DNA from 3 places in the Martinezella sp. CNPSo 3959 genome. Region 2 is predicted to be linked to each of the others. Evidence: predicted binding sites of a transcription regulator. Region 2 holds the regulator's gene; each other region holds the start of a gene.
What was found. Region 2 encodes LexA, which represses DNA repair genes until DNA is damaged. Its sites were predicted from a motif close to TGTTCNNNNTGTGTTCNG; they were not measured.

Region 1: a site for LexA is predicted at 2,473-2,490, ahead of recA (recombinase RecA). Genes of this name have one in related genera too.
Region 3: a site for LexA is predicted at 4,391-4,408, ahead of AC13RE_RS18210 (YifB family Mg chelatase-like AAA ATPase). Genes of this name have one in related genera too.

What each region holds. Positions count from the first base shown of each region.
Region 1 covers NZ_JBXSOV010000001.1:450,268-458,344, forward strand. The annotation lists gene alaS (alanine--tRNA ligase) at 1-1,154, opposite strand, end outside; gene recA (recombinase RecA) at 1,329-2,414, opposite strand; gene AC13RE_RS02355 (carbohydrate kinase family protein) at 2,654-3,598, shown strand; gene AC13RE_RS02360 (pseudouridine-5'-phosphate glycosidase) at 3,645-4,571, shown strand; gene trpS (tryptophan--tRNA ligase) at 4,630-5,649, opposite strand; gene cckA (cell cycle histidine kinase CckA) at 5,876-8,077, opposite strand, start outside.
Region 2 covers NZ_JBXSOV010000001.1:169,169-177,245, reverse strand. The annotation lists gene pdhA (pyruvate dehydrogenase (acetyl-transferring) E1 component subunit alpha) at 1-676, opposite strand, end outside; gene AC13RE_RS00940 (FtsB family cell division protein) at 833-1,144, opposite strand; gene eno (phosphopyruvate hydratase) at 1,364-2,638, opposite strand; gene kdsA (3-deoxy-8-phosphooctulonate synthase) at 2,787-3,626, opposite strand; gene AC13RE_RS00925 (VOC family protein) at 3,623-4,510, opposite strand; gene lexA (transcriptional repressor LexA) at 4,929-5,651, shown strand; gene AC13RE_RS00915 (ComEC/Rec2 family competence protein) at 5,632-8,077, opposite strand, start outside.
Region 3 covers NZ_JBXSOV010000008.1:109,702-117,778, reverse strand. The annotation lists gene AC13RE_RS18235 (hypothetical protein) at 1-114, opposite strand, end outside; gene AC13RE_RS18230 (LysE family translocator) at 114-746, opposite strand; gene AC13RE_RS18225 (cysteine hydrolase family protein) at 771-1,328, opposite strand; gene AC13RE_RS18220 (hypothetical protein) at 1,458-1,679, shown strand; gene cysK (cysteine synthase A) at 1,703-2,671, shown strand; gene AC13RE_RS18210 (YifB family Mg chelatase-like AAA ATPase) at 2,768-4,300, opposite strand; gene gshB (glutathione synthase) at 4,492-5,439, opposite strand; gene AC13RE_RS18200 (cupin domain-containing protein) at 5,548-6,051, opposite strand; gene AC13RE_RS18195 (endonuclease/exonuclease/phosphatase family protein) at 6,149-7,144, opposite strand; gene AC13RE_RS18190 (YraN family protein) at 7,245-7,625, opposite strand; gene rsmI (16S rRNA (cytidine(1402)-2'-O)-methyltransferase) at 7,618-8,077, opposite strand, start outside.

The sequences.
Region 1 (8,077 bases), 280 kb from region 2:
CCGTCCAGGCTGTCGCCCTTATGCAGATCCGAAGTGGCATCGTTGAGCAGCGAGAGGCCGCGTTCCAGCGTTTTGCGGAAACGGGTTTCTTCGAGCTTCAGCGTCTCGGAGGTCAGCGCTTCGGCGCGCACCAGCTCCGGATAGGCACGGCCCATCTGCTGGATCAGCGCCGGCAGCAGCTTCCACATCAACGGCTCCTTGGCGCCGAGCAGCTGCGCGTGGCGCATGGCGCGGCGCATGATGCGGCGAAGCACGTAGCCACGGCCCTCATTCGACGGCAGCACGCCATCGGCAATCAGGAAGGCGGAGGAACGCAGGTGATCGGCGATGACGCGATGGCTGGCACGATGCTCGCCCTCGGCCTTCACACCCGTTGCCTCCTCCGAAGCCTCGATCAGAGCGCGGAACAGGTCGATGTCATAGTTGTCATGCTTGCCCTGCAGCACGGCGGCAACGCGCTCGAGACCCATGCCGGTGTCGATCGACGGACGCGGCAGGTCGACGCGCTGCTCTTTGGTGATCTGCTCGAACTGCATGAAGACGAGATTCCAGATCTCGATGAAGCGGTCGCCGTCTTCTTCCGGAGACCCGGGAGGGCCACCCCAGATGTGATCGCCGTGATCGTAGAAGATTTCCGAACACGGACCGCAAGGACCGGTATCGCCCATCGCCCAGAAATTGTCGCTGGTGGCGATGCGGATGATCTTGTCGTCGGAAAGACCGGCAATCTTCTTCCACAGGTTAAAGGCGTCGTCGTCGGTGTGATAGACCGTGACCAGCAGGCGCTTGGCATCGAGGCCGAATTCCTTGGTGATCAGGTTCCAGGCAAGCTCGATGGCGCGCTCCTTGAAATAATCGCCAAAGGAGAAATTGCCGAGCATCTCGAAGAAAGTGTGATGACGGGCGGTATAGCCGACATTGTCGAGGTCGTTATGCTTGCCGCCGGCGCGCACGCATTTCTGCGCGGTAGACGCCGTCGTATAGGGGCGCTGCTCCAGGCCGGTGAACACGTTCTTGAACTGCACCATGCCGGCATTGGTGAACATCAATGTCGGATCGTTGCGCGGCACCAGCGGGCTCGACGGCACGATCTCGTGGCCGTTTTTCTTAAAATAGTCGAGGAAGGTCGACCGGATTTCATTCACACCGCTCATATGGGGCCCTTCAGTCCTGCGCTCAGCAACTTGCATCAAAGTCAGTGGCTTTTATCGTCCGCTCCCGGCGCTGTCCAGCCGCACGAACAAAACCGGCCGCACATCCCTTGGACAATACGGCCGGTTTCGACTTTTGGGTCTCGATCTTAGGTCGGGAATTGCTTCCTGAAGCCTTTATTCGCCAGAGGCATCGCCATCATCGGCATCGGGGCCGCCATTCTGCAGGAAACGATCGGCGATCAGGCCGGCATTCTGGCGCAGCGACAATTCGATTTCGCGCGAGAGATCCGGATTGTCGCGCAGGAAGATTTTCGCATTCTCGCGGCCCTGACCGAGACGCTGGCTGTTATAGGAGAACCAGGCGCCGGACTTTTCAACGATGCCGGCCTTGACACCGAGATCGACCAGTTCGCCGGTCTTGGAAACGCCTTCGCCATACATGATGTCGAACTCGACCTGCTTGAAGGGAGGCGCCATCTTGTTTTTGACGACCTTGACGCGCGTCTGGTTGCCGATCACCTCTTCGCGCTCCTTAACGGCGCCAATGCGGCGGATATCGAGGCGAACCGAGGCGTAGAACTTCAGCGCGTTACCGCCCGTCGTCGTTTCCGGCGAACCGAACATGACGCCGATCTTCATGCGGATCTGGTTGATGAAGATCACCATGGTGTTGGACTTCGAGATGGAAGCCGTGAGCTTGCGCAGCGCCTGGCTCATCAGGCGGGCCTGCAGGCCCGGCAGGCTGTCGCCCATTTCGCCTTCAATTTCGGCGCGCGGCGTCAATGCCGCAACGGAGTCGACGACGAGGACGTCGATCGCGCCGGAGCGCACCAGTGTATCGGTGATTTCAAGCGCCTGTTCGCCGGTATCCGGCTGCGAGATCAACAGGTTCTGCAGGTCGACGCCGAGCTTGCGGGCATAGACCGGATCAAGCGCATGTTCTGCGTCCACGAAGGCGCAGATCCCACCCTTTTTCTGTGCCTCTGCAATGGTCTGCAGGGCCAGCGTCGTCTTACCCGAGCTTTCCGGCCCGTAGATTTCGATGATGCGCCCCTTCGGCAAGCCGCCAATGCCGAGAGCGATATCGAGGCTCAGAGAGCCGGTGGAAACCGTTTCGATTTCGACCACGTTCTCGTTGGAGCCGAGCTTCATGATCGAGCCCTTGCCGAACGACCGCTCAATTTGAGAGAGTGCCGCTTCAAGTGCCTTGCTTTTATCCACCGATTTGTCCTCTACAAGCCGCAAAGAATTCTGAGACATTCGATCCACCTTTAGGTTATTGAAGCCGCTCTAGCAATGTCGCCGCCGATGAGAATTCTGTACTCTATTTGTTCTCTTATCGCAAGAGCACAACAAGCAATTGAAAGAAAAAGATAAAATGATTTCCGTTCTACTTTTGTTTTCTTCTTTCTTCCCAGATACTTACGGTTATGGGGCGGCCAATTCACGCATATCGCCGCCCCGCTCGATTCGTCTTTTCGGCTGCTGAGGATAACCCTATGGCGAAAAAGATTCTCGTTCTCGGCGGCGCCCACATAGACCGCCGTGGCCGCATCTTCGGCGAGACGGCGCCTGGCGCCAGCAACCCCGGCGCATGGTTCGAGGAACCCGGCGGCGGCGGCTTCAATGCGGCGCGAAATCTCGCCCGCCTCGGCTTCGACGTAAAGCTGATCTCGCCGCGCGGCGGCGACCCCTCCGGCGAAATGGTGGCCGAGGCTGCAAGCCATGCCGGCATCGACGACAAGCCCTTCGTCTTCCTCGATCGCAAGACGCCGAGCTATACCGCGATCCTCGAGAATGACGGCAATCTGGTCATCGCGCTTGCCGATATGGAGCTCTACAAGCTCTTCGTTCCGCGACGCCTGGCGATTCGCGCCGTTCGCGATGCCTTCGATGAAACGGACCTCATTCTCTGCGACGCCAATCTGCCTGCCGAAACCTTAGGCGCAATCGCGGCAAGAGCTGCTCTATGCGGCAAGCCGGTCGCCGCTATCGCCATCTCACCGGCAAAAGTGGTGCGGCTGAAGCCAAGCCTTGCCGGCATCAATCACCTGTTCCTCAACGAAGCCGAAGCCGCGGCGTTGACTGAAATGCGCCCGGAGGACCCACGCGAATGGGTGAGCGCTTTGCGAGCGCTCGGCCTGCGTAATGGCGTGATCACCCGCGGGAAACGCCCCCTGATCGCATTCTCGCGCGATACCATCGTCAGCCTGCAGCCGCCTATCGTCGAAGATGTAGCCGATGTCACCGGTGCGGGAGATTCGCTTGCTTCCGGCGTTCTGTCGGCGCTGATGGCCGGCCACGATCTCGCGGAAGCCATACGTCATGGCGCGGCGGCAGCGGCAATCACCGTCCAGTCTCCCTACGCAACGGCAGAAAATCTCTCTCCCGAGCTGCTAAACGCGGCCCTGGCCCTTGTTCCCGAGGCCGAAATTCTGTCATGAAGCCTGCTCAAGACGCGTATATTGTTTCAGTGAATTGGAAACGACAATGACCCAGCCTATCTCGCCCCTGCTTCCGATCTCCTATTCGAAGGAAGTCGCTGCCGCAAAGCTCCGCGGTGCGCCGATCGTTGCTCTGGAATCGACGATCATCACCCACGGCATGCCCTATCCAGGCAATATCGAGATGGCGCGCAGCGTTGAGGCGATCATCCGTCAGGAAGGCGCTGTACCCGCAACCATCGCCGTCATCCATGGCACCCTGCATATCGGCCTCGAGCCGGAAGAGCTGGAAGCCCTTGCCAAGACGGAAGGGGCGATGAAGGTCTCCCGCGCTGATATCGCCTTTGCGATCGCCGAGCGCCGCACGGGCGCGACCACCGTGGCCGCCACGATGATCGCCGCAGCCCGCGCCGGCATCAAGGTATTTGCTACCGGCGGCATCGGCGGCGTCCATCGCGGCGCGGAAGAGAGCTTCGATATTTCGGCCGACCTTGAAGAGCTGTCCCGCACCGGCGTTATCGTCGTCTGCGCCGGAGCCAAGGCGATCCTCGATATTCCGAAGACGCTCGAAGTGCTGGAAACCCGTGGTGTTCCGGTCGTGACTTACGACAGCACCGAGTTCCCGGCCTTCTGGTCGCGCTCATCCGGCCTGACAAGCCCGCTGACGCTGAACAGCCCGGCGGCCATCGCCAACTTCCAGACGACGCGCGAGCAGCTGGGCATCGATGGCGGTATGCTGATCGCCAATCCGGTTCCGGAAGCCGACGAGATCCCGCGCGAGGAGATGGAAATCTATATCGAGCGGGCCCTCGACAGTGCCGAGCGCGACGAGATCACCGGCAAAGCGGTTACGCCTTATCTGCTGAGCACGATCTTCGACATCACCGAAGGCCGCAGCCTCAAGACCAATATCGCGCTTGTCGAAAACAATGCGCGTTTGGCCGCGGAAATCGCCGTAGCTCTGGCGGACTAATCAAGGCCGTCGTCACAGGAATGGCCGGGTGTGCGAGCGCCCGGCCGTTCTCTTTCTTTCAAGTGAGAGAGAAAAGACCCAGAGCAGACCTCAATTCGGCAAGCGTAGCCTCTGTCCGCTCCCTCGCCTTTCGCGTCCCCTCCCGCAAGACTGCCATCACATAGTCCGGTTCGGCGGCATAACGCGCGCGACGCTCTCGGATCGGCGCGAGCAGCGCCTGCAGGACATCCTCGAGATGTCTCTTCAAGGTGACGTCGCCAAGTCCGCCGCGGTGATAATGCGCCTTCATCTCGTCGACCAACCGCCGATCCTCACAAAAAGCATCGAGATAGGTGAAGACGACATTTCCTTCGACCTTGCCTGGATCGTTGACGCGAAGGTGATCCGGATCGGTATACATGCGCCGCACCGCATCCCTGATCTCATCGGACGATGCCGAAAGCGGGATCGCATTACCCTGCGATTTGCTCATCTTCGCCTTGCCGTCGACGCCGGGCAGACGCCCGACCGCCGGCACTATCGCTGTTGCCTCCACCAGAACGTCTCGCCCGATCTGTCGGTTGAGACGGCGAACGATCTCATTGGTCTGCTCGATCAACGGCGCCTGATCCTCCCCGACGGGAACGACGGTCGCCTTGAAGGCGGTGATATCGGCAGCCTGCGCCACCGGGTAGCAGAGAAAGCCAGCTGGCACATCGCGTTCGAAACCGCGCAGCTGCATTTCCGTCTTGATCGTCGGATTGCGCTCCAGGCGACTGACCGTAACGAAATTCAAATAGAGCAGTGTCAATTCCGCCAGCGCGGGTAAAGCGGATTGAAGGCAGATCGTTGTCAGCGCCGGATCGATGCCGACTGCAAGATAGTCCGTGGCGACTTCAAGGACGTTGCGCCGCACTTTCTGGGGATCATGCGCATTGTCGGTCAGTGCCTGCGTATCCGCCAAGAGCAGGAATTGCTCATGGCTGTGCTGAAGTGCAACGCGGCTTTTCAGCGACCCGGCATAATGGCCGAGATGGAGTGGACCCGTGGTCCGATCGCCCGTCAGGATGACGGGACGATTATCGGTAGGGGAAAACATTTCATTGCTCCGCAAAAGGAGCCGCCGCAATCGGGAAGGGAAAAACGGAAATGGACCATGCCTGCCGGATTACGGCGGCAGGGTCGATTTCAAGACATGACGACTGCCGCTCCTAGAAGGAGCGCCACCACATTTGGAAAACGGGCTTGGCGAGGTCGATCATGGGCGGTTGATTACACCGTTGCGCCGTAATCGGCAACATGGAGAGGCGCAAAACACCCCTCACTTAATTCTTGTCCAGCGTCTCGCGCACGACGACGGCAAGCTGCTTCAGCGAGAATGGCTTCGGCAGGAAGCCGAATTGGGCGTCCGCTGGCAGGTTGCGGGCAAAGGCATCCTCGGCATACCCCGAAACAAAGATGAACTTCAGATCCGGATATTTCTTGCGCAATTCGCGCAGCAGCGACGGCCCGTCCATCTCGGGCATGACGACGTCGGAGACGACGACATCAACCTGTCCGTCTAGCTCCTCCATGATGTCGAGCGCCTCAACGCCGGAGCCGGCCTCGTGGACGGTATAACCCCGCGTCTCAAGCATGCGCTTGCCACCACGGCGTACCGCCTCTTCGTCCTCGACAAGCAGCACGACAGCGGACTTGCCTGTAAGATCGGCCGGTTCTTCCGGAGAAGCGGCGACACCCGCACCCTGGTCCATGGCCGTAACATCGCGGCTTTCCGACACTTTCGCTTCCGTTACCGAAGGCATTTCCACGATGTGCCGCGGCAGGAAAATGCGGAAGGTCGTTCCCTTGCCCACTTCCGATTCCGGCTGGATGTAGCCGCCGGACTGCTTGATGATGCCGTAAACCATGGCAAGGCCGAGGCCGGTGCCCTTGCCCACTTCCTTGGTCGTGAAGAAGGGCTCGAAAATCTTGTCCATGATCTCAGGCGCGATACCGGTTCCGGTATCGCTGACCTCGACGAGCACCATCTCCTCATGCGGAAGGTAGGGATAGTTGAAGGCGCTGACATCGGCCGCACGCAGATTGCGGGTGCGCAACGTCAGCGTACCGCCGCCCGGCATGGCATCGCGGGCATTGACGCAGAGGTTGATCAGCACCTGCTCGAACTGTGAGAGATCGGTTTTGACCGGCCAGAGGTCGCACCCGTAATCGACGTCGAGTTTGACATGCGTACCCGATAGCAGCCGGTCAACCAGCATACGCAGATCGCCGATCACATCAGTCAGGTTCAGGATCGTCGGCCGCATCGTCTGCTTGCGCGAGAAGGCGAGCAACTGCCGCACCAACACGGCCGCACGATTGGCATTACGCTTGATTTCCATCAGATCCGCGAAGCTGGCGTCGGAAGGCCGAGCCTGCAGCAGGAGATGGTCGGAAGACAGAAGGATTGCGGTCAGAACGTTGTTGAAGTCATGCGCGATGCCGCCAGCAAGCGTCCCGACGGCATTGAGCTTCTGCGTCTGCGCCATCTGGGTCTCGAGCGCCTTCTGCTCAGTCACCTCGACGGCATAGACGATGGCAGCCTCTTCCGGCGCCTCGTCGGTCTGGTCGATGACGGCATTGACATAGAAGCGGAAATGCCGCGTTTCGTCTTTCGGATTACGGGAATCGATCGGCGGAATGTCACCCTGCCGGTCCTTGGCGGCCGCCAGCGCCTGCTGCAGCTGCGGCCGATCACTTTCGTTGACGACGCTCTCCAGGGCGGCACCGCGCTCGATATCATCACGCGAGACCAGATCCGAGAAGAGCTTGAGGAAGGGCGCATTCGTCCTAAGAATACGGCCATTGCCATCGACGGATGCGATCGCCATCGGCGTATTGTTAAAGAAGCGGCTGAAGCGCATCGCGGCAGCGGAGGCCGATTGCTCGGTATCGGCACCGTTCTGACGGGTCAGGACGATGGTACGGCTCTCGCCGGGTGCGCCGTCGCGCATCGAGGTGACACTATGAACGATCTGCACGGGCAGGCTCTGGCCATTGGAACGGCGCAGATCGAGATCGAGCGTCACCGTCTTCTTCAAGCCCGGCTCGGCCTGGACGGACTGAATGAGCGCCAGCCCCTCGCCTGCCACAAGATCGCCGATCGTCATCGAGCCCGGCACGAATTTCGTCAGATCGAAGCCCAGCCATTCAGCCAGCGTCGCATTGAGATAGAAGATCTCGCCCTTGCGCCCCGCGGAAAAGAAGCCGGCCGGCGCATGGTCGAGATAGTCGATCGCGTTCTGCAGTTCCTTGAAGAAACGTTCCTGATCGTCACGCTCGGAGGTGATGTCGGTAATCTGCCAGATATGCAGCGCCTTGTTGGCGCCTTGCTCGGCCGGCAACACGCGCGCCTTCAGCCGGTACCAATGCGCCACATTGCCGCTTCCATCCACAGGCCCGAGCGGCTTCAGCAGGCGGAACTCCTCCGATCCTTCCTTGCCATCGCGCAGGCCATTGGCGAGACGATAGAGAGCCTCGTTGGA
Region 2 (8,077 bases):
CGAACGAAGCGCCACGTTTGGAGAAATCGGCCTGAGCGGTGGCGCGAGCCGTCGAGGTGCCCATGGCGTAGCGGTTGTTTTCGATCACGAAAATAACCGGCAGCTTCCAGAGCTGCGCCATGTTGAAGCTTTCGTAGACCTGGCCCTGGTTGGCGGCACCGTCACCGAAATAGGCAACGCTGACATTGTCATTGCCGCGATACCAGTTGGCAAAGCCAAGGCCGGTGCCGAGCGAAACCTGTGCGCCGACGATGCCATGGCCGCCGTAGAAATTCTTTTCCTTGGAGAACATGTGCATGGAGCCGCCCTTCCCTCGGGAATAGCCGCCCTGGCGTCCGGTGAGCTCGGCCATGACGCCACGTGCGCTCATGCCGGTCGCCAGCATATGGCCATGGTCGCGATAGCCGGTAATGACCTGGTCGCCATCCTTCAGCGCCAGCTGCATGCCGACGACGACTGCTTCCTGACCGATATAAAGGTGACAGAAGCCGCCGATGAAGCCCATGCCATAAAGCTGGCCGGCCTTCTCTTCGAAGCGGCGGATCAGGAGCATCTCACGATAAGCCTTGAGCTCCGCATCACGATCGAAATCTGCGATCGGGCCGCCATTGGTTTCCTTGGCAGGCCTTGATGCTGTTTTACGGCTGGAAACGGTCGCGTTCTTTCGCGGCGCCATTCAACCCTCCCTGTGTGAGTAGCCTCGTTTTTGGTGAGGCGTAACATAGGGAAGATTGTCCGCCACAGCAATGCTATAATTGCATGGCTCATATTCATTGCAAGTTATTGATCTAACTCACAAAAATGCAATTAACCGGAATTCGGTTAATTGTGGCTATTTATTGAAGATGACGATCTCGTTCGTCTTGGAATAGGTCAACTGATAGCGCGCATATTGATCGAGCATATCCTTATCCAGAGAGCCGTCGCTCAACAGCGCGACCTCCTTTTCAAGGTGCTCGCGCCTGGCGACAAGATCAGCCAACTCCTTGGCACGGTCGACGCGGCGCCGCTCGAAAACCTCGGTCGCCTTCAGGCCGTAATCGCCATGAATGCAATGATAACCGAAGTAGCTCACAAAAGCGATGGTGATGGCGGGAAGGATGAGACGGCCGAACCTTCTCTTCTTATGATACTTTGTCCACATACTCGCTCGTCACGCTCTGGCTTTACGCGATCTCCTCAAAGCCTATTCGGCCCAAACAAGATCACATGAAATCAAATACCTGGAGCCAAGATAACCGGCAGAGATTAACCGTCCGTTGACTCTAACTGCCAGGGCCAACAAAAAACCGCGCCCGAAGGCGCGGTTCGATCCAAGCGAACAATCTGGCCGCAGACCCGTGCGGATCCAAGGCTTCAGATATCAGCCACGAAGAATGGAGCGGCCGGCATATTTTGCCTGCGGGCCGAGCGCTTCCTCGATACGGATGAGCTGGTTGTACTTGGCAAGACGGTCCGAACGCGACAGCGAGCCGGTCTTGATCTGGCCGCAGTTGGTGGCAACGGCAAGATCGGCGATCGTGGAATCTTCCGTTTCGCCGGAGCGGTGCGACATGACGGCGGTGTAGTTCGCCTTGTGCGCAGTTTCCACGGCGTCGAGGGTCTCGGTCAGCGAGCCGATCTGGTTGACCTTGACGAGGATCGAGTTGGCTACACCCATGCCGATGCCATCGCGCAGGCGGGCAGAGTTGGTGACGAACAGATCGTCGCCGACGAGCTGCGTCTTCTTGCCGATGAGGTCGGTCAGCGTCTTCCAGCCTTCCCAATCGTCTTCAGCCATGCCGTCTTCGATCGAAACGATCGGATACTTGGCGGCGAGTTCTGCGAGGTATTCAGCCATGGCGCCGGATTCCAGCGTACGGCCTTCGCCTTCAAGAACGTACTTGCCGTCCTTGAAGAATTCGGTCGAGGCGCAATCGAGGCCGAGAGCGATTTCTTCGCCCGGCTTGTAGCCCGCCTTCTCGATCGACTTCATGATGAAGTCGAGAGCTGCAGGCGCGCTGGAAAGGCCCGGTGCGAAACCGCCTTCGTCGCCGACGTTGGTGTTGTGGCCTTGCGATGCCAGTTCCTTCTTCAGAACGTGGAAGACTTCCGAACCCATGCGGACGGCTTCGCGGATCGAGTCGGCGCCGATCGGCAGGATCATGAATTCCTGGAAGTCGATCGGGTTGTCGGCATGAGCGCCACCGTTGATGATGTTCATCATCGGAACCGGCAGCAGGCGGGCGTGAGCGCCGCCGACATAACGGTAGAGCGGCAGGTTGGCACTCTGGGCAGCAGCCTTGGCAACGGCGAGCGAGACGCCGAGGATGGCATTGGCGCCAAGGCGCGACTTGTTCGGCGTGCCATCGAGCTCGATCATGATGTTGTCGAGCTGGATCTGGTTTTCGGCATCCATGCCGCCGATCGCATCGAAGATTTCCGAATTGACGGCTTCGACGGCCTTCTCGACACCCTTGCCATGGTAGCGCTTGCCGCCATCGCGAAGCTCGACGGCTTCATGTGCGCCGGTCGACGCACCCGACGGAACCGCCGCGCGGCCCAAGCTGCCGTCTTCGAGGTAGACATCGACTTCAACGGTCGGATTGCCACGGCTGTCGAGAATCTCGCGGGCGATAATGTCGGTGATTGCGGTCATGATAGCTCCCTGCTCGCTGGTTTATAAATCGATTTAAATCGTCTTAATCGAAGGCGCGGAAATTTCAATGGCGATCCGCGCCGCGATTTGGCACTCCTACAGGCCCGTAACGCAAGTTCATGTCAGCCTGTTGAATGCCGGCTACGTTTCAGGCCTTGGCGATAGCGTCGAAGGCCAGCAGCTTTTCCAGAAGCCGCGGCATATCCTTCAGATAGACCATGTTCGGGCCATCGGACGGTGCATTGTCCGGGTCCTCATGTGTCTCGACAAAAACACCGGCGACGCCGACAGCGACCGCGGCGCGTGCCAGCGTCTCGACGAACCGGCGATCGCCGCCGGTCGAACCGCCCTGCCCGCCTGGCTGCTGCACGGAATGGGTCGCGTCGAAGATGACGGGCGCGCCCATCGCCGCCATGATCGGCAGCGAGCGCATATCCGAGACCAGCGTATTATAGCCAAAGGAGGCGCCGCGCTCGCAAAGAAGAATATTCGGATTGCCGCTTTCGTTCAGCTTGGCAAGCACGTTCTTCATATCCCATGGCGCCAGGAACTGGCCTTTCTTGACGTTGACCACGCGGCCAGTCTTGGCAGCGGCAACCAGAAGGTCTGTCTGGCGCGACAGGAAGGCCGGGATCTGCAGGATATCGACCGTCTTGGCAACGATGGCGCACTGCTCTTCCGTGTGGATGTCGGTCAGGACGGGAAAGCCATATTCCTTCTTGAGGTCGGCAAAAATTTCCAAGGCCTTCTCCAGGCCGATGCCGCGCTTGCCCGACAGCGATGTGCGGTTCGCCTTGTCGAAGGAGGACTTGTAGATAAGGCCGATGCCGAGCTTGCCGCAGAGTTCCTTCAGCACGCCGGCAATCATAAAGGCATGATCGCGGCTTTCCATCTGACAGGGGCCGGCGATCAGCGACAGCTTTGCAGTATTGGAAAAAAGGACCTTGGAGGCACCCTCGCCGACGGTGACTTCGGAATTTGTGCTCATTTTGTCTCCTCAAAGGCGAACAATGCGCCCTGACCGGGCGCCAACCTCGCCAATAGACGATTGTTCTTACGCGTATAGGTGACGCCGTTAGCAGTGAAATGCGACGATGTCACGGAAAGATCGCGTGTTTTGAAAAGGATTGCCCGCGCCCTGAGCCCCGGATCAGTCGTGCGAACAGGCAGATCATAGAACGCCTCCATGCCTTCCGGCGTCAAAATCTCCAGATCGGCGTTGGCCGCCTTGATGGTCAAGCCGAAGGAATGCTCCGTTATTTGCGGGCTGCCGACAACGTCTTCGAAGAAGCGGCGATAGACGGCCGGTTGCGGCGCGCAAAGCGCTACCCGCGCAATGCCGGTCACGCCGTTCTCGTGACGCTCAAGCACGCTGCGGTCAGCCGGCAGCGGATTGATGCGCTGACAGCAGAAGGCGAGAAAGTCTGGCGCGCGCAGATCAGCGGCAAAGGCGAGACGAAAGCCGGCCGTGGTTTCCGTTCCGTCCGGCATCTTCATCGGACGGGAAAAATCCAGCATTCGCCCAGCGGAAATCGCCGCCGCGTTGAAGCGCTCGTCATCCGCCACCGCATCATCCGTGCCGAACACCACGGCCGAAAAACCATCTTCCCCCACCCGGAAACGATAAGCCTGATCGCGCGCGACGAAAACATTGCCGTCCAAAATGCTCTTCTCGCACTGCTCCGGAGATGCCACGCTCAGGGGTTCGAGATAGGTTTTATCGGCAAAGAAGACGCAGGCGTTCTGCGTGCCAAAGGGATGACGCGCATCCGGAGCCACCGTGAAACCGAGCTTGCCGAGGCGTTCGCGCGCCAGAGCGATATTGACGGTCGGCAGCACGAGATGATCCAGCGGGTGCGGTGACGAAATCATGGTTCCTCCTATCTGCCTTTGGCAGCAGATTTGCGCCCTTCCCCCGCGTAATTCAAGATAGGAGCATGGAACACTCAACGCACAGGGACAGGACCGAAAGCAATCTCACAAACGTGATTGCTGATTCTTACCGTCAACGCGTGTGGCCAATGACGTCCAATATGGATCCGCTTCTTGAATACGCCGACCGAGCAGCAAAGCCCGAGAACGGAAATGGCGATATTTTCTATATTTTTCAAATGGTTGCGGCCTATATAACGTCTCAACATCCTAAGCCGACCCATTCGTAAGTCGTAATTATTTAACTGACACTACAAGGCTTTACCGAAATTTAAGCACTTGCGGAACACATATGGAACATATAGTGTCCGTTCTGGATTTGTTTCACGGCTTTTCTTGATTCTGGGGTTCCAAGACGATGTTGACGCGCAAGCAGCAGGAACTGCTTCTCTTCATTCACGAACGCATGAAGGAATCCGGTGTTCCGCCGTCCTTCGACGAGATGAAGGATGCATTGGATTTGGCATCCAAATCCGGTATCCATCGTCTGATCACGGCGCTGGAGGAGCGCGGCTTTATCCGCCGGCTGCCGAACAGGGCCAGGGCTCTCGAAGTCATCAAGCTCCCGGATGCTTATAATCCCAGCCTTCAGCCGCGTCGCGGCTTTTCGCCGAGCGTCATCGAGGGCAGCCTCGGCAAGCCGCAGCCCGTTGCCCCGCCCGCTCCGTCGAAGGTGGCAAATGACGATCACAACGGCTCGGCGTCCGTACCGGTGATGGGTCGCATCGCAGCCGGCGTTCCGATCTCGGCCATCCAGAACAATACGCACGACATTACCGTTCCCGCCGACATGCTCGGCTCCGGCGAACATTATGCGCTTGAAGTTCGAGGGGATTCGATGATCGACGCCGGAATTTTCGACGGCGATACGGTCATTATCCGCAATTCGACCACGGCCAATCCCGGCGATATCGTCGTTGCACTCGTCGACGATGAAGAAGCTACCTTGAAGCGCTTCCGTCGCAAGGGTGCCTCCATCGCGCTGGAAGCCGCGAACCCAGCCTATGAAACCCGCATCTTCGGGCCAGATCGCGTCAAGGTTCAGGGCAAGCTCGTCGGCCTTATTCGTCGCTATCACTGACCGGTGAATTGTCCGGGACTGGCGGCGCCTTTGCAATTGGCGCGTCGAATTTGCCGGTGCGCCAATCATAGGTTCGATGCCTGGTCCATGGGCGCTGCGGGTTATTGAATGCGGCGGATATAATGGGTGTGTCTGAGGTAAGCACCATTTCAATGGAGCCGGTTTTGCGCAATGTCGCACCGGTTATGAGCGTTGCTCCGGAACGGCAATGATCCAGCCGCAGCCGGATTGGCGTCACGACAATGCTCCCGGTGTCGCAAGCCGCGGGCAGATAGGCCGCGTTCTCGATGGTGACCAATATCGCGCCGTTTTCGAGCATGGCGACACACCATGCTCCCTTCTGACAGGCAAAGCTGCCTTGCATGGTGCGGTCCAAAGCTTCTTCCATTGCGGTGCGGACCGCCTTCTCCTCCTCGTTACTTAGTCGCTTGTGCCGATCCGTCTTGCTGATCTGCGGAAGCCGGCTATCGGTCGGAAGCATGGTCGGCGGTTGATGTTCGGCTGCGACCAGTGCTTTTTGCCATTGCTCGAAGATGAAGGCCTGCGGTCTCTCGCGATTGGTGGCGAGGATATCATCCTGGCGCAAGGCAACCAGAATACCATCTTCCGAGATCATCAGATCCGGCTTCGGCACACCAGAGCCGAACGCGGCCACACCGACAGATGACAGCAGCAGCAACAGGCCCAGATGGCGAAGCCGGGTCCGCAACATGCTCATGATCAGGAAGCCGGCGATGAAAGTCGGCATCAGCCAGCTGGGCTGGCGGCCGAAAGTGATATCACCTCCCCACCCAGCCACCGTTTTTGCAATAGCGATCACAAGCTCCAGTCCCTCTCCGGTGACTTTCCAGAACGGTCCATCGATTCCGAAAGGCATCAGCAGCATCGCCATCATACCGAAGGGCATGACGATGAAAGAGACGACGGGCATGGCCGCAAGGTTGGCAGCAAGTCCATATGTCGCCAACCGGTGAAAGTGCTCGATCGAGAAGATGGCCGTCGACGCACCGCCGATGAACGAGGTCGACATCACGCCTCCAAAGAAGCGTGTGACGAACAGTAGCGGACTTAACAGACGGATGCGCGGCAGGATGTTTTCGCGATGCCGCCGTCGTTTCCAGAGCGAATAGCCTGATACCAGCGCCAGCGTTGCGGCGTAAGACATCTGGAAACTCGGACCGAGTACCTGAGACGGTGACAAGACCAGGATGACGATGGCTGAGAGCGCCACATTGCGCAAGCTGATGGATGGCCTGTCGAAAAGCACGGCCACCAGCATGATCGCCATCATGATGAAGGCGCGCTCGGCGGAGACGCCGAATCCGGAAATGAGGTAATAGGCCGTTACCGTTAGAAGCGCGCCGAAGGCTGCGAACTTCTTCGTCGGCCAGGCCTGGACGACACCGGGAAACAGGCTGAACAAATAGCGCAGACCGACATAGAAGATGCCGGCCGACAGCGCCATGTTGAGGCCGGAAATTGCAATGATGTGGGTCAGGCCGGCAATTCTCAGGGCTTCGGTCGTATCCTTCGAGATCGCACGTCGCTCATCGGTGACAAGTGCTGCTGCAAAGGCGCCGGTGTCTCCAGGCAAGGTTTGCCTGATGCGGTCGCCGATGCTGTTGCGCAGGCCAGCGAGCCAGATATCGGCCGCATCCAGTAACGAGCCGGCAGCATCGTCACCGGATGGCGACAATAATTCCGGCGTTCCGTAGGCAAAGCCATTCGCGCCGATGCCGTTGAAATAAGAGCTGAAAGCGAAATCGTTAAGACCCGTCAATGCCGGTCCGGCCGGAGGTGTCAGGCGCGCCCTGCCCCGGATCCGATCCCCCAGATCGAACGACTCCGCCTGCTTGCGCACGAAGACCGTAACCCGCTGGGGTGCGCGGCGGATAGAGGGTTTTTCCGTCGCCTCGACGCGGACGACATAGCGCCAGCGCCCATTGTCATAGGATTCCCGTCGCTCGATCTGCCCGGTCACGGTCGTCGTCACGGCCGAGTCGAGCATGACGGTGGAAACCCGCCAACTTTCCCACTGGGCCAGCGCCATGCCCAGGCAGATGAGCATACCGGCGAAAAGTGTGTGATGAAGCAGCCTGCCCGCATCGCGCTTTAGCAAAAAACCCAAAGCAAACAGAACGAGGCCTGCGAGAAACGCCTGCGGAGGCGGATCGATTTGCGCCTCGAACCAGATAATCGCACCCAAACCCATATAGATCGGTGCGAAAAGAACAGCACGGCCATGGGCCGCCTCCTCCGCAATCAAGCCGAGGACAGCGGTTCCAAGGCGCTTCGGAACACGCAGCAAACGCGACGTCAGCGGCGCCTGATCCTGTGTTCGTTCCCATTGTCGCGCTTTGGCGCTAGGGGTAATCGCGGTGGAAAAGGCGCGAGGTTGCGGAGACGCGGTGACGTCCCTGCTCTCT
Region 3 (8,077 bases), on a different contig from region 2:
GCCATGACGCATGAAGACGATCGTCTGCGTTCCCGTCCCCGCCGCCGAAGCAGCGCTCCAGAACGATGCGAGCACCAGAAGGCTGGCGGCGAGCGGCAGCAAAACGCTCCGCATCAACGCTGTGCCTCGAAAGCCATGCGCACGGCGAGCCCGGCGAGCACCGTACCCATCAGCCAGCGCTGCACCAGGGCAAAGGATGGGCGCTGGGTGAGAAACATCGCGATCCAGCCGGCACTCAGCGCGAAAATGGCATTGAATGTTACGCTGATAATGATCTGCGCGAAGCCGAGAACAATGGATTGCGTGAAAACGCTGCCGGCGGCGGGATCGATGAACTGCGGCAGCAGCGACAAATAGAGGATCGCGACCTTCGGGTTCAGCAGGCTCGTCACCAGCCCCATCGTGAAAAGCCGGCGGGTGCTGTCCTTTGGCAACTCGCGTACATGAAAGACCGAGCGGCCGCCGGGCTTCAGCGCATTCCAGGCGAGCCATCCAAGATAGGCCGCACCCGCCAGCCGCAGCGCATCGTAGGCGAAAGGAACGGCAAAGACGAAGGCGGTAATGCCGAGCGCAGCCGAGAACATGTAGAAGAGGAAGCCGCAGGCGACACCGCCAAGGGAGATCAACCCCGCCGCTGGTCCCTGCGAGATCGAGCGCGACACCAGATAGATCATGTTCGGCCCGGGCGTCAGTACCATGCCGAGAGCGATCAGGGCAAAGGTGATCATGCTGGTCAGATGCGGCATGGAGGCTCCGGCGGAGAAAGCGCTTCAGAAGGAGATTTCGGTCGATGCGACCAGCTTGATTTCATGCGGCCCGGCATCGAAACCGTCAAGCAGCATATTGTGATGGGTGACAATGTCTTCGAAACTCAGTTTGCCCATATCCGCCGTGGTGTGTCCGTCTGATATCAGTGAGACGTCGAAGCCCAGCGAAACGGCGCGCCGCACAGTCGTATCCACGCAGAACTGCGTCATGCAGCCGCCAACGATGAGGTGAGTGACCCCACGGCCCTTGAGCCGTGCCTCCAGATCCGTCTCGAAGAAGGAATCGCAGCTCGTCTTGTGCACGACGACATCTCCGGCTTCCGGCGCGATCTCCCGGCGCAGCTGCCAGCCTTCGCTGCGCTTGGCCAAACGATGGGTCGGGCCGCCGTCATGCTGAATGATGAAGGTGGGAATACCGGTAGCACGGGCGCTGTGTTTCAACGCTGCGAGCTTCGCAACGACCGTCTCCAGAGCGGCATCGATAGCCGGCTGGCGATCCGGCGTGCCGAGGCCCGTCAGGATGGAGTTCTGAAGATCGATCAGGAGCAATGCGGAAGACATGATATCCTTGGGCAAAGCAGTTGCGATGGGCCGTTAACACCTTGGTAATATGTTCGCTCCATCGGCGCAATCGCTTGAAAACGCAAAGGTAGTGCAATAGAGCCGATACCATCTCAGGAGGAAAGCCTCATGACGCTTGCGGCCCTACCTGCCTATTGCGGCGCGCTCTTTGTCGCTGCAGCCATTCCCGGCGCGGGCCTCGTCGCCACCGCTGCCTTCATCGCCGCGCGCCGCCTGAAAAAAACATCCTCAAAAAAGGCCATCGGGAGATTCTTTTCTCACGTGCTTCACGCGAGGAGCGGGTGCGCACTCTGGTTTCCGCACGCGTTTGATCCTATTGTCGTTGCATAAATCCAATTTAGGGAGAGCTACCCATGTCCGACACCCGCAAACCCGGCCGCGGCCGCGTCTACGCCTCGATCACCGATACTATCGGCGATACGCCGATCGTGCGCCTCGACAAGCTGGCGAAGGAGAAGGGCGTCAAGGCCAACATCCTGGCAAAGCTCGAGTTCTTCAATCCGATTGCCTCCGTTAAGGATCGTATCGGCGTCGCCATGATCGAGAGCCTCGAAGCCCAGGGCAAGATCGCTCCCGGCCGGTCCGTGCTGATTGAGCCGACTTCGGGCAATACGGGTATTGCGCTCGCCTTTGCCGCCGCCGCCAAGGGTTATCGCCTTATCCTCACCATGCCGGAAACCATGTCGATCGAGCGCCGCAAGATGCTCGCGCTGCTCGGCGCCGAGCTGGTGCTGACCGAGGGACCGAAGGGCATGAAGGGCGCGATCGCCAAGGCCGAAGAGCTGGCCGCGTCGCTGCCGGATGCTATCATTCCGCAGCAGTTCGAAAATCCCGCCAACCCGGAAATCCACCGTAAGACGACGGCCGAGGAAATCTGGAACGACACCGAAGGCAAGGTCGATATCTTCGTTTCCGGTATCGGCACCGGCGGCACGATCACCGGTGTCGGCCAGGTGCTGAAAGCCCGTAAGCCTGACATCAAGGTCATCGCCGTCGAGCCGGCGGATTCGCCCGTTCTTTCCGGCGGCAATCCCGGCCCGCACAAAATCCAGGGCATCGGCGCCGGCTTCGCACCGAAAGTTCTCGATACGCATGTCTACGATGAGGTGGTCACCGTCAGCAATGACGAGGCTTTCCAGCTTGCCCGGCTCGTGGCGAAGCTCGAAGGGGTGCCGGTCGGCATTTCCTCAGGCGCCGCTCTGACGGCGGCCATTAAGATCGGCCAGCGTCCCGAAAATGAAGGCAAGACCATCGTCGTCATCATCCCGTCCTTCGCCGAGCGCTATCTCTCGACGGCGCTATTCGAAGGGTTGGGCGGCTGAACTAACGGCAGCAACTAATTGGGAAAGGGGTGCTGCGGCACCCCTTTTTGTTTGTGCGGATTAGAGACGATCAGGCGCTGCGAAGGGCTCGAATTTTCAGGCGTGCGCGGCCAGCCGCTCTCCGGCGATGCGATAGGAGATGGCTTCCGCAAGATGGATGCGCCCGACGGTCGGTTTATCGTCCAGATCGGCAAGCGTTCGCGCGACCTTGAGGATGCGATGATAGCCGCGGGCGGAGAATTTCATCTTCTCGGCAGCATCGCGCAGCAATTGCAAGCCGGCGGCGTCTGGCTCGGCGATGGTTTCGATCATCGCGGTCGAGCAGCGGGCGTTGGTGCTGACATCCTTCATGCCGGCTCGTTCGAAGCGTTCCCGCTGTCGTTCGCGGGCGCGGGCGACACGGAGCGCGACATCGGCACTGCTTTCCGCTGATGTCGGCCGGATGAGGTCAGCGGCGGAGACTGCCGGCGCGTCGATGCGAATGTCGATACGATCGAGCAGCGGACCGGAAATACGCCCCTGATAATCGGATGCGCAACGCGGCCCACGGGCGCAGGTGTGGCCCGGTTCGCCGGCCATGCCGCAGCGGCACGGGTTCATTGCCGCGACAAGCTGGATACCGGCCGGATAGGAAACCCTGTGGTTTGCTCTCGCAATGACGCATTCCCCGGTCTCCAGTGGCTGGCGCAGCGCATCGAGCGCCTGCGGCGAAAACTCCGGTAGCTCGTCGAGGAAAAGGATACCGTGATGGGCCAGCGATACCTCGCCGGGCCTCGCACGCAGACCGCCGCCGACGAGCGCAGCCATGGTCGCCGAATGATGCGGCGCGCGATAGGGCCGCCGATCGGAGAGCTTGCCGCCGGAAAGCTGGCCGGCGATCGAATGGATCATCGACACCTCCAGCAGCTCGTTCGTCGACAGGGGCGGCAGGATCGACGGCAGGCGCGAGGCGAGCATCGACTTGCCCGAACCCGGCGGTCCAACGAAAAGTAGATTGTGCCCGCCGGCGGCGGCCACTTCCAGGGCGCGCTTGGCACTTTCCTGCCCCTTGATATCGGCAAGATCGGGCAGATTGGCAACGCTGGCACGAATGGAGGGCTCCGGCCGCGAGAGGACCTGCGTGCCGCGAAAATGATTGGCGAGCGCGATCAGGCTGCGTGGCGCCAGAATATCGATCTCCTTGCCCGCCCAGGCAGCTTCCGGCCCGCTTTCGGCAGGGCAGATCAGCCCCTTGCCCATGGCATTGGCGGCGATCGCTGCGGGAAGAGCGCCGGCAACGGGCGCGATCGTGCCGTCGAGATTGAGTTCGCCGATGACAGTGTAGGAGGACAGGGCATCGGCAGGGATCGCGCCGAGCGCCGCCATCAGACCAAGCGCGATCGCAAGGTCGAAGTGACTGCCCTCCTTGGGCAGATCCGCCGGCGCGAGATTGACCGTGACTTTCTTCGGCGGCAGCGCAAGGCCGGAGGCGTGCAATGCCGCCTGCACCCGCTCCCGACTCTCGGCCACCGCCTTGTCCGGAAGGCCGACGATGTGCATCAGCACCTTGCCCGGCGCGATCATCACCTGCACCTCGACGGGTACGCCCTCAATGCCCTGAAACGCAACCGTACTGACGCGCGCTACCATGCTTATCCCCTGTCGCCGAACCCGTTTGCCGTTACGTGCCCCGACCAGCAAACTTCGGGTTGCAATCTGGCACAAGACAAGGAATGAAACAAGAACAATAAACGAACAAAAACTTCACCCAGGCATGTCGAAATTATCGACATGCCTGGGTGAATATGATCGTTCAGCCGAAAGCGTGGGGAAACTGCCGGTCAGGCCCGCTTGGCTTCGATCGCATCCCAGAGCAGGCTGGCGATATCGGCGCCGCCGAAACGCTTGACTTCGCGGATGCCGGTTGGCGACGTCACGTTGATCTCGGTCATATAGTCGCCGATGACATCGATGCCGACGAGCAGGAAACCGCGTTCCTTCAGGGCCGGTCCGATGCGGGCGCAGATTTCCTTTTCGCGCGCCGTCAGCTCGGTCGCTTCGGCACGGCCGCCGACATGCATGTTGGAGCGGGCATCATGCTCTGCCGGCACGCGGTTGATCGCGCCGACCGCCTCGCCATCGACAAGGATGATGCGCTTGTCGCCCTTGCGAACGTCAGGCAGATATTGCTGGGCAATGAAGGGTTCGCGGAAGAGCTGGCCGAACATTTCGAGAAGAGACGAGAGATTGCGGTCGTCGCGGGTCGAATGAAAGACGCCGGCGCCGCCATTGCCATAGAGCGGCTTCAGGATGATGTCGCCCATCTCATCGCGGAAGCGGCGGATTTCAGCCGGATCGCGGGTGATCAGCGTCTTCGGCATGAGATCGGCGAATTCGGTGACGAAGATCTTTTCCGGCGAATTGCGCACCCAGGCCGGATCGTTGACGACGAGCGTCTTCGGGTGGATGCGCTCGAGTAGATGCGTCGAGGTGATGTAGGCCATGTCGAAGGGCGGATCCTGGCGCAGCAGCACCACGTCCATGGTCGAGAGATCGACACGCTCGGGCTCGCCGAGCTCGAAGTGATCACCCTTGACGTCACGCAGGATCATCGGCTCGACGGAGGCATAGACCTTGCCGTCGCGCATGCTCAGCCGCTCGGGCGTGTAGTGGAAGAGCTTATAGCCGCGGTTCTGCGCCTCGAGGCTCATGGCGAAGGTGGAGTCACCCGCAATGTTGATGCTCTTCACATGGTCCATCTGGACCGCAACATTCTTGATACCAGCCATAGTCAGCCCTCGCTCGAATTTGCGGACAGATGTAGGTCCGCCCGCATCCAAACGCAACGGCTATTCAAGGCTTCCGTCAGGGGCTTGTTCGGCCTGGCCTTGCCGCGCTCAGGCGGCAAGACCCTGTGTGCCGCCCTGGCGGACGAAGTTGCGCAGGCGATAGGCCATGGTCAAAGGCTTCGGGAATGGCTTGCGTAAAAAGGCGACCTTGCGCAGATAGCGATCGATGCGCCATGTCGCCCAGGTGCCGCCGGCGAAATAGGCCACATCGCCGGCGCTGAGCGTGCGCTCAACGCCGTCTTCGGTGGTGATATGCACCTCGCCCTCGAGGATCATCACGGTTTCGTCCCAGCCGAAATACCAGCGAAATTCACCCGCCGTGCAATCCCACAGCGCCGTCATGGCTGCATCGTCCTGCCCGCGCGAATGCTCGGCGATGCGGGCAACCGGATTGCCCGACAAAACCCAGGACGGCTCGATCGGCGCCGGCTTCATCTCCATTTCGTTGCTGGCGCCAGCCACGAAGCTTTTCGACCGCGGCAGCGCGACCACGGCCGGGACGGCACGCGCGGCAAAGGCCGCCATGCTCGCCAACATCAGTTTCAAGACCATGCAATCCCCCAATTCCATGCGCGTCTGCGATCTCATTCGCATGGAAGGGGTAACGGCAGGGTTCATGAAACCGCGCGCATTTTAACGATTGCAGCGATCAGGCGGAAAAACCTTCGATTGCGCAGACGACCATATCGTGGTCGGAGAGCGGCTTGCCTTCTCCGTTGAGGGAGGAAACAAGATGGCTTTCGCCGATCTTCAAGCCGCGGGTAATGAACCAGTCGAGCTTCATGGTACGATCGGGGAAACGTGTGATCAGGCTCGGGCGCGTGCTTGTCTGATCGAGCGGGCCGCCATGGCATTCGAAACCTCGGCCTTCGGCCATGGCGAACAGCGTATCCGTCGAATAATCGCCGCCGGTGTGGTTGCCGGTGTTGAGATCGCCGCCGACCAGGATCGGCAGACCGGGCGCGAAGGCCTCGACCTCATCGATCAATGCCGCCAACTGCCGCTCGCGATAGGCAGCGGTTGCGACGCTTTCGAGGTGAACCGAAACCGCGACCATGGGGCCTGCCTCTGTCTCGACGATGGCGCCGACGGCGCAGCGATCGCCGATGCGCGGCTGCTCGTTGCCGTTGTTGAACCAGACGGCCTCACCGGGCAGACGGATCATGAAAGCATTCTTCAGAGCGACGGAGGCCATTAGGGCGTTACCATGAAAGCCCTTCTCATTAAAATCGTCGCGGCAGTAGGAGCGCTCGATTTCCGAGCCAAGACTGAGTTCGAGAAACTCGACACCATAGGCATGATTCATGCCGAGTTCGCCGGCGATGATCGCGGTCGCGTCGCGCTGTTCGGTACGGGCCATGCCCAGATCCATTTCCGACAGCAGGATGAGCGGCGCACCGGTTTCCCGCAGCTTGGCCGCACTTTCCTCGGGAAAGAGGCAGCGCTCGAGATTCCAGGCAGCGACGGTAAAGGGGAAAGACAGAACCTCGACCGTGGCACCCGTCCCGCCGATGCGCACCGCATTCAGGCAGGCGAGCGACGCAAGCTTTTCGGCGTGAACGGCCGGGGTCTTTTCAAGCGAAAGGAAACCCTTGCGTTCCTCCTGCGAGGGAACGGCAAAGGCGGAAACGGTGTTGCGGATCATGATGGGGCCTGTCGAAATAGCATTGTGTGTGCGGTGGAAGTCGCGAGCGCTTATCGGTCCGGCAATAGGCTGATTTTGTGACGGTCCTGTAACGCCGCGCTCAAAAGGCATCCGGAAAATGCTGCGGCCAGCGGCCGGGGAGCATGGCGACGATGTCATAGCGTTGCGAGAGACGGGCGAAATCCGGTTGCCGCGCGAGCCAGAGATCGCTCGCGGCACGAATGCGGTTTTGCGAAGAGAAGGAAACGGCGTCGATCGCCTCCTGCGCGCCGCGTCTGGATTTGACCTCCACGAAGATAGCGAGATCGCCCTTGCGGGCAACGATATCGATTTCGCCAAGCTTGGTGCGATGACGGATCGCCAGGATGCGATAGCCCTTGAGCATCAGGAAGGCGGCGGCGAGATATTCGGCAACATGGCCGCGCCGCCAGGCCTTTTGCCGCTTCAGCTTCTCGCCGGACCCGGGCTTCGTATCAGCCATGGCGCTCCTTCATGTCGAGCAGGCGCTGGTAAAGCTCCTTGCGCGGCAAGCCGGTCAAGCGCGCAGCCTCCGTTGCCGCCTTGGCGGTCGGCATGGTCCCTGAGAGATCGGCGAGGATGGCATCGACATCGGCCTCCGCCGCGACATTTTCCGCCGGTGGGCCCACGAGCCAGACGATCTCGCCCTTCACATTCTCAACGGCATCATAGAATGCGGCGAGTTCGGATAGCGTACCGCGGCGAAATTCCTCGAAGGTCTTCGTCAGTTCGCGGCAAACGGCGCCGGCACGCTCGCCCCCCAGCACATCGGCAGCGGCGGCAAGAGTCGCAGCGATGCGATGCGGCGATTCAAAGAGGATGAGGGTTGCGGGGATGCCTGCCAGCTCGGCCAGCCGATCCCGCCGGCCCTTGTCCTTGGCGGGCAGGAAACCGGCAAAGAAGAAGGCGTCGTTG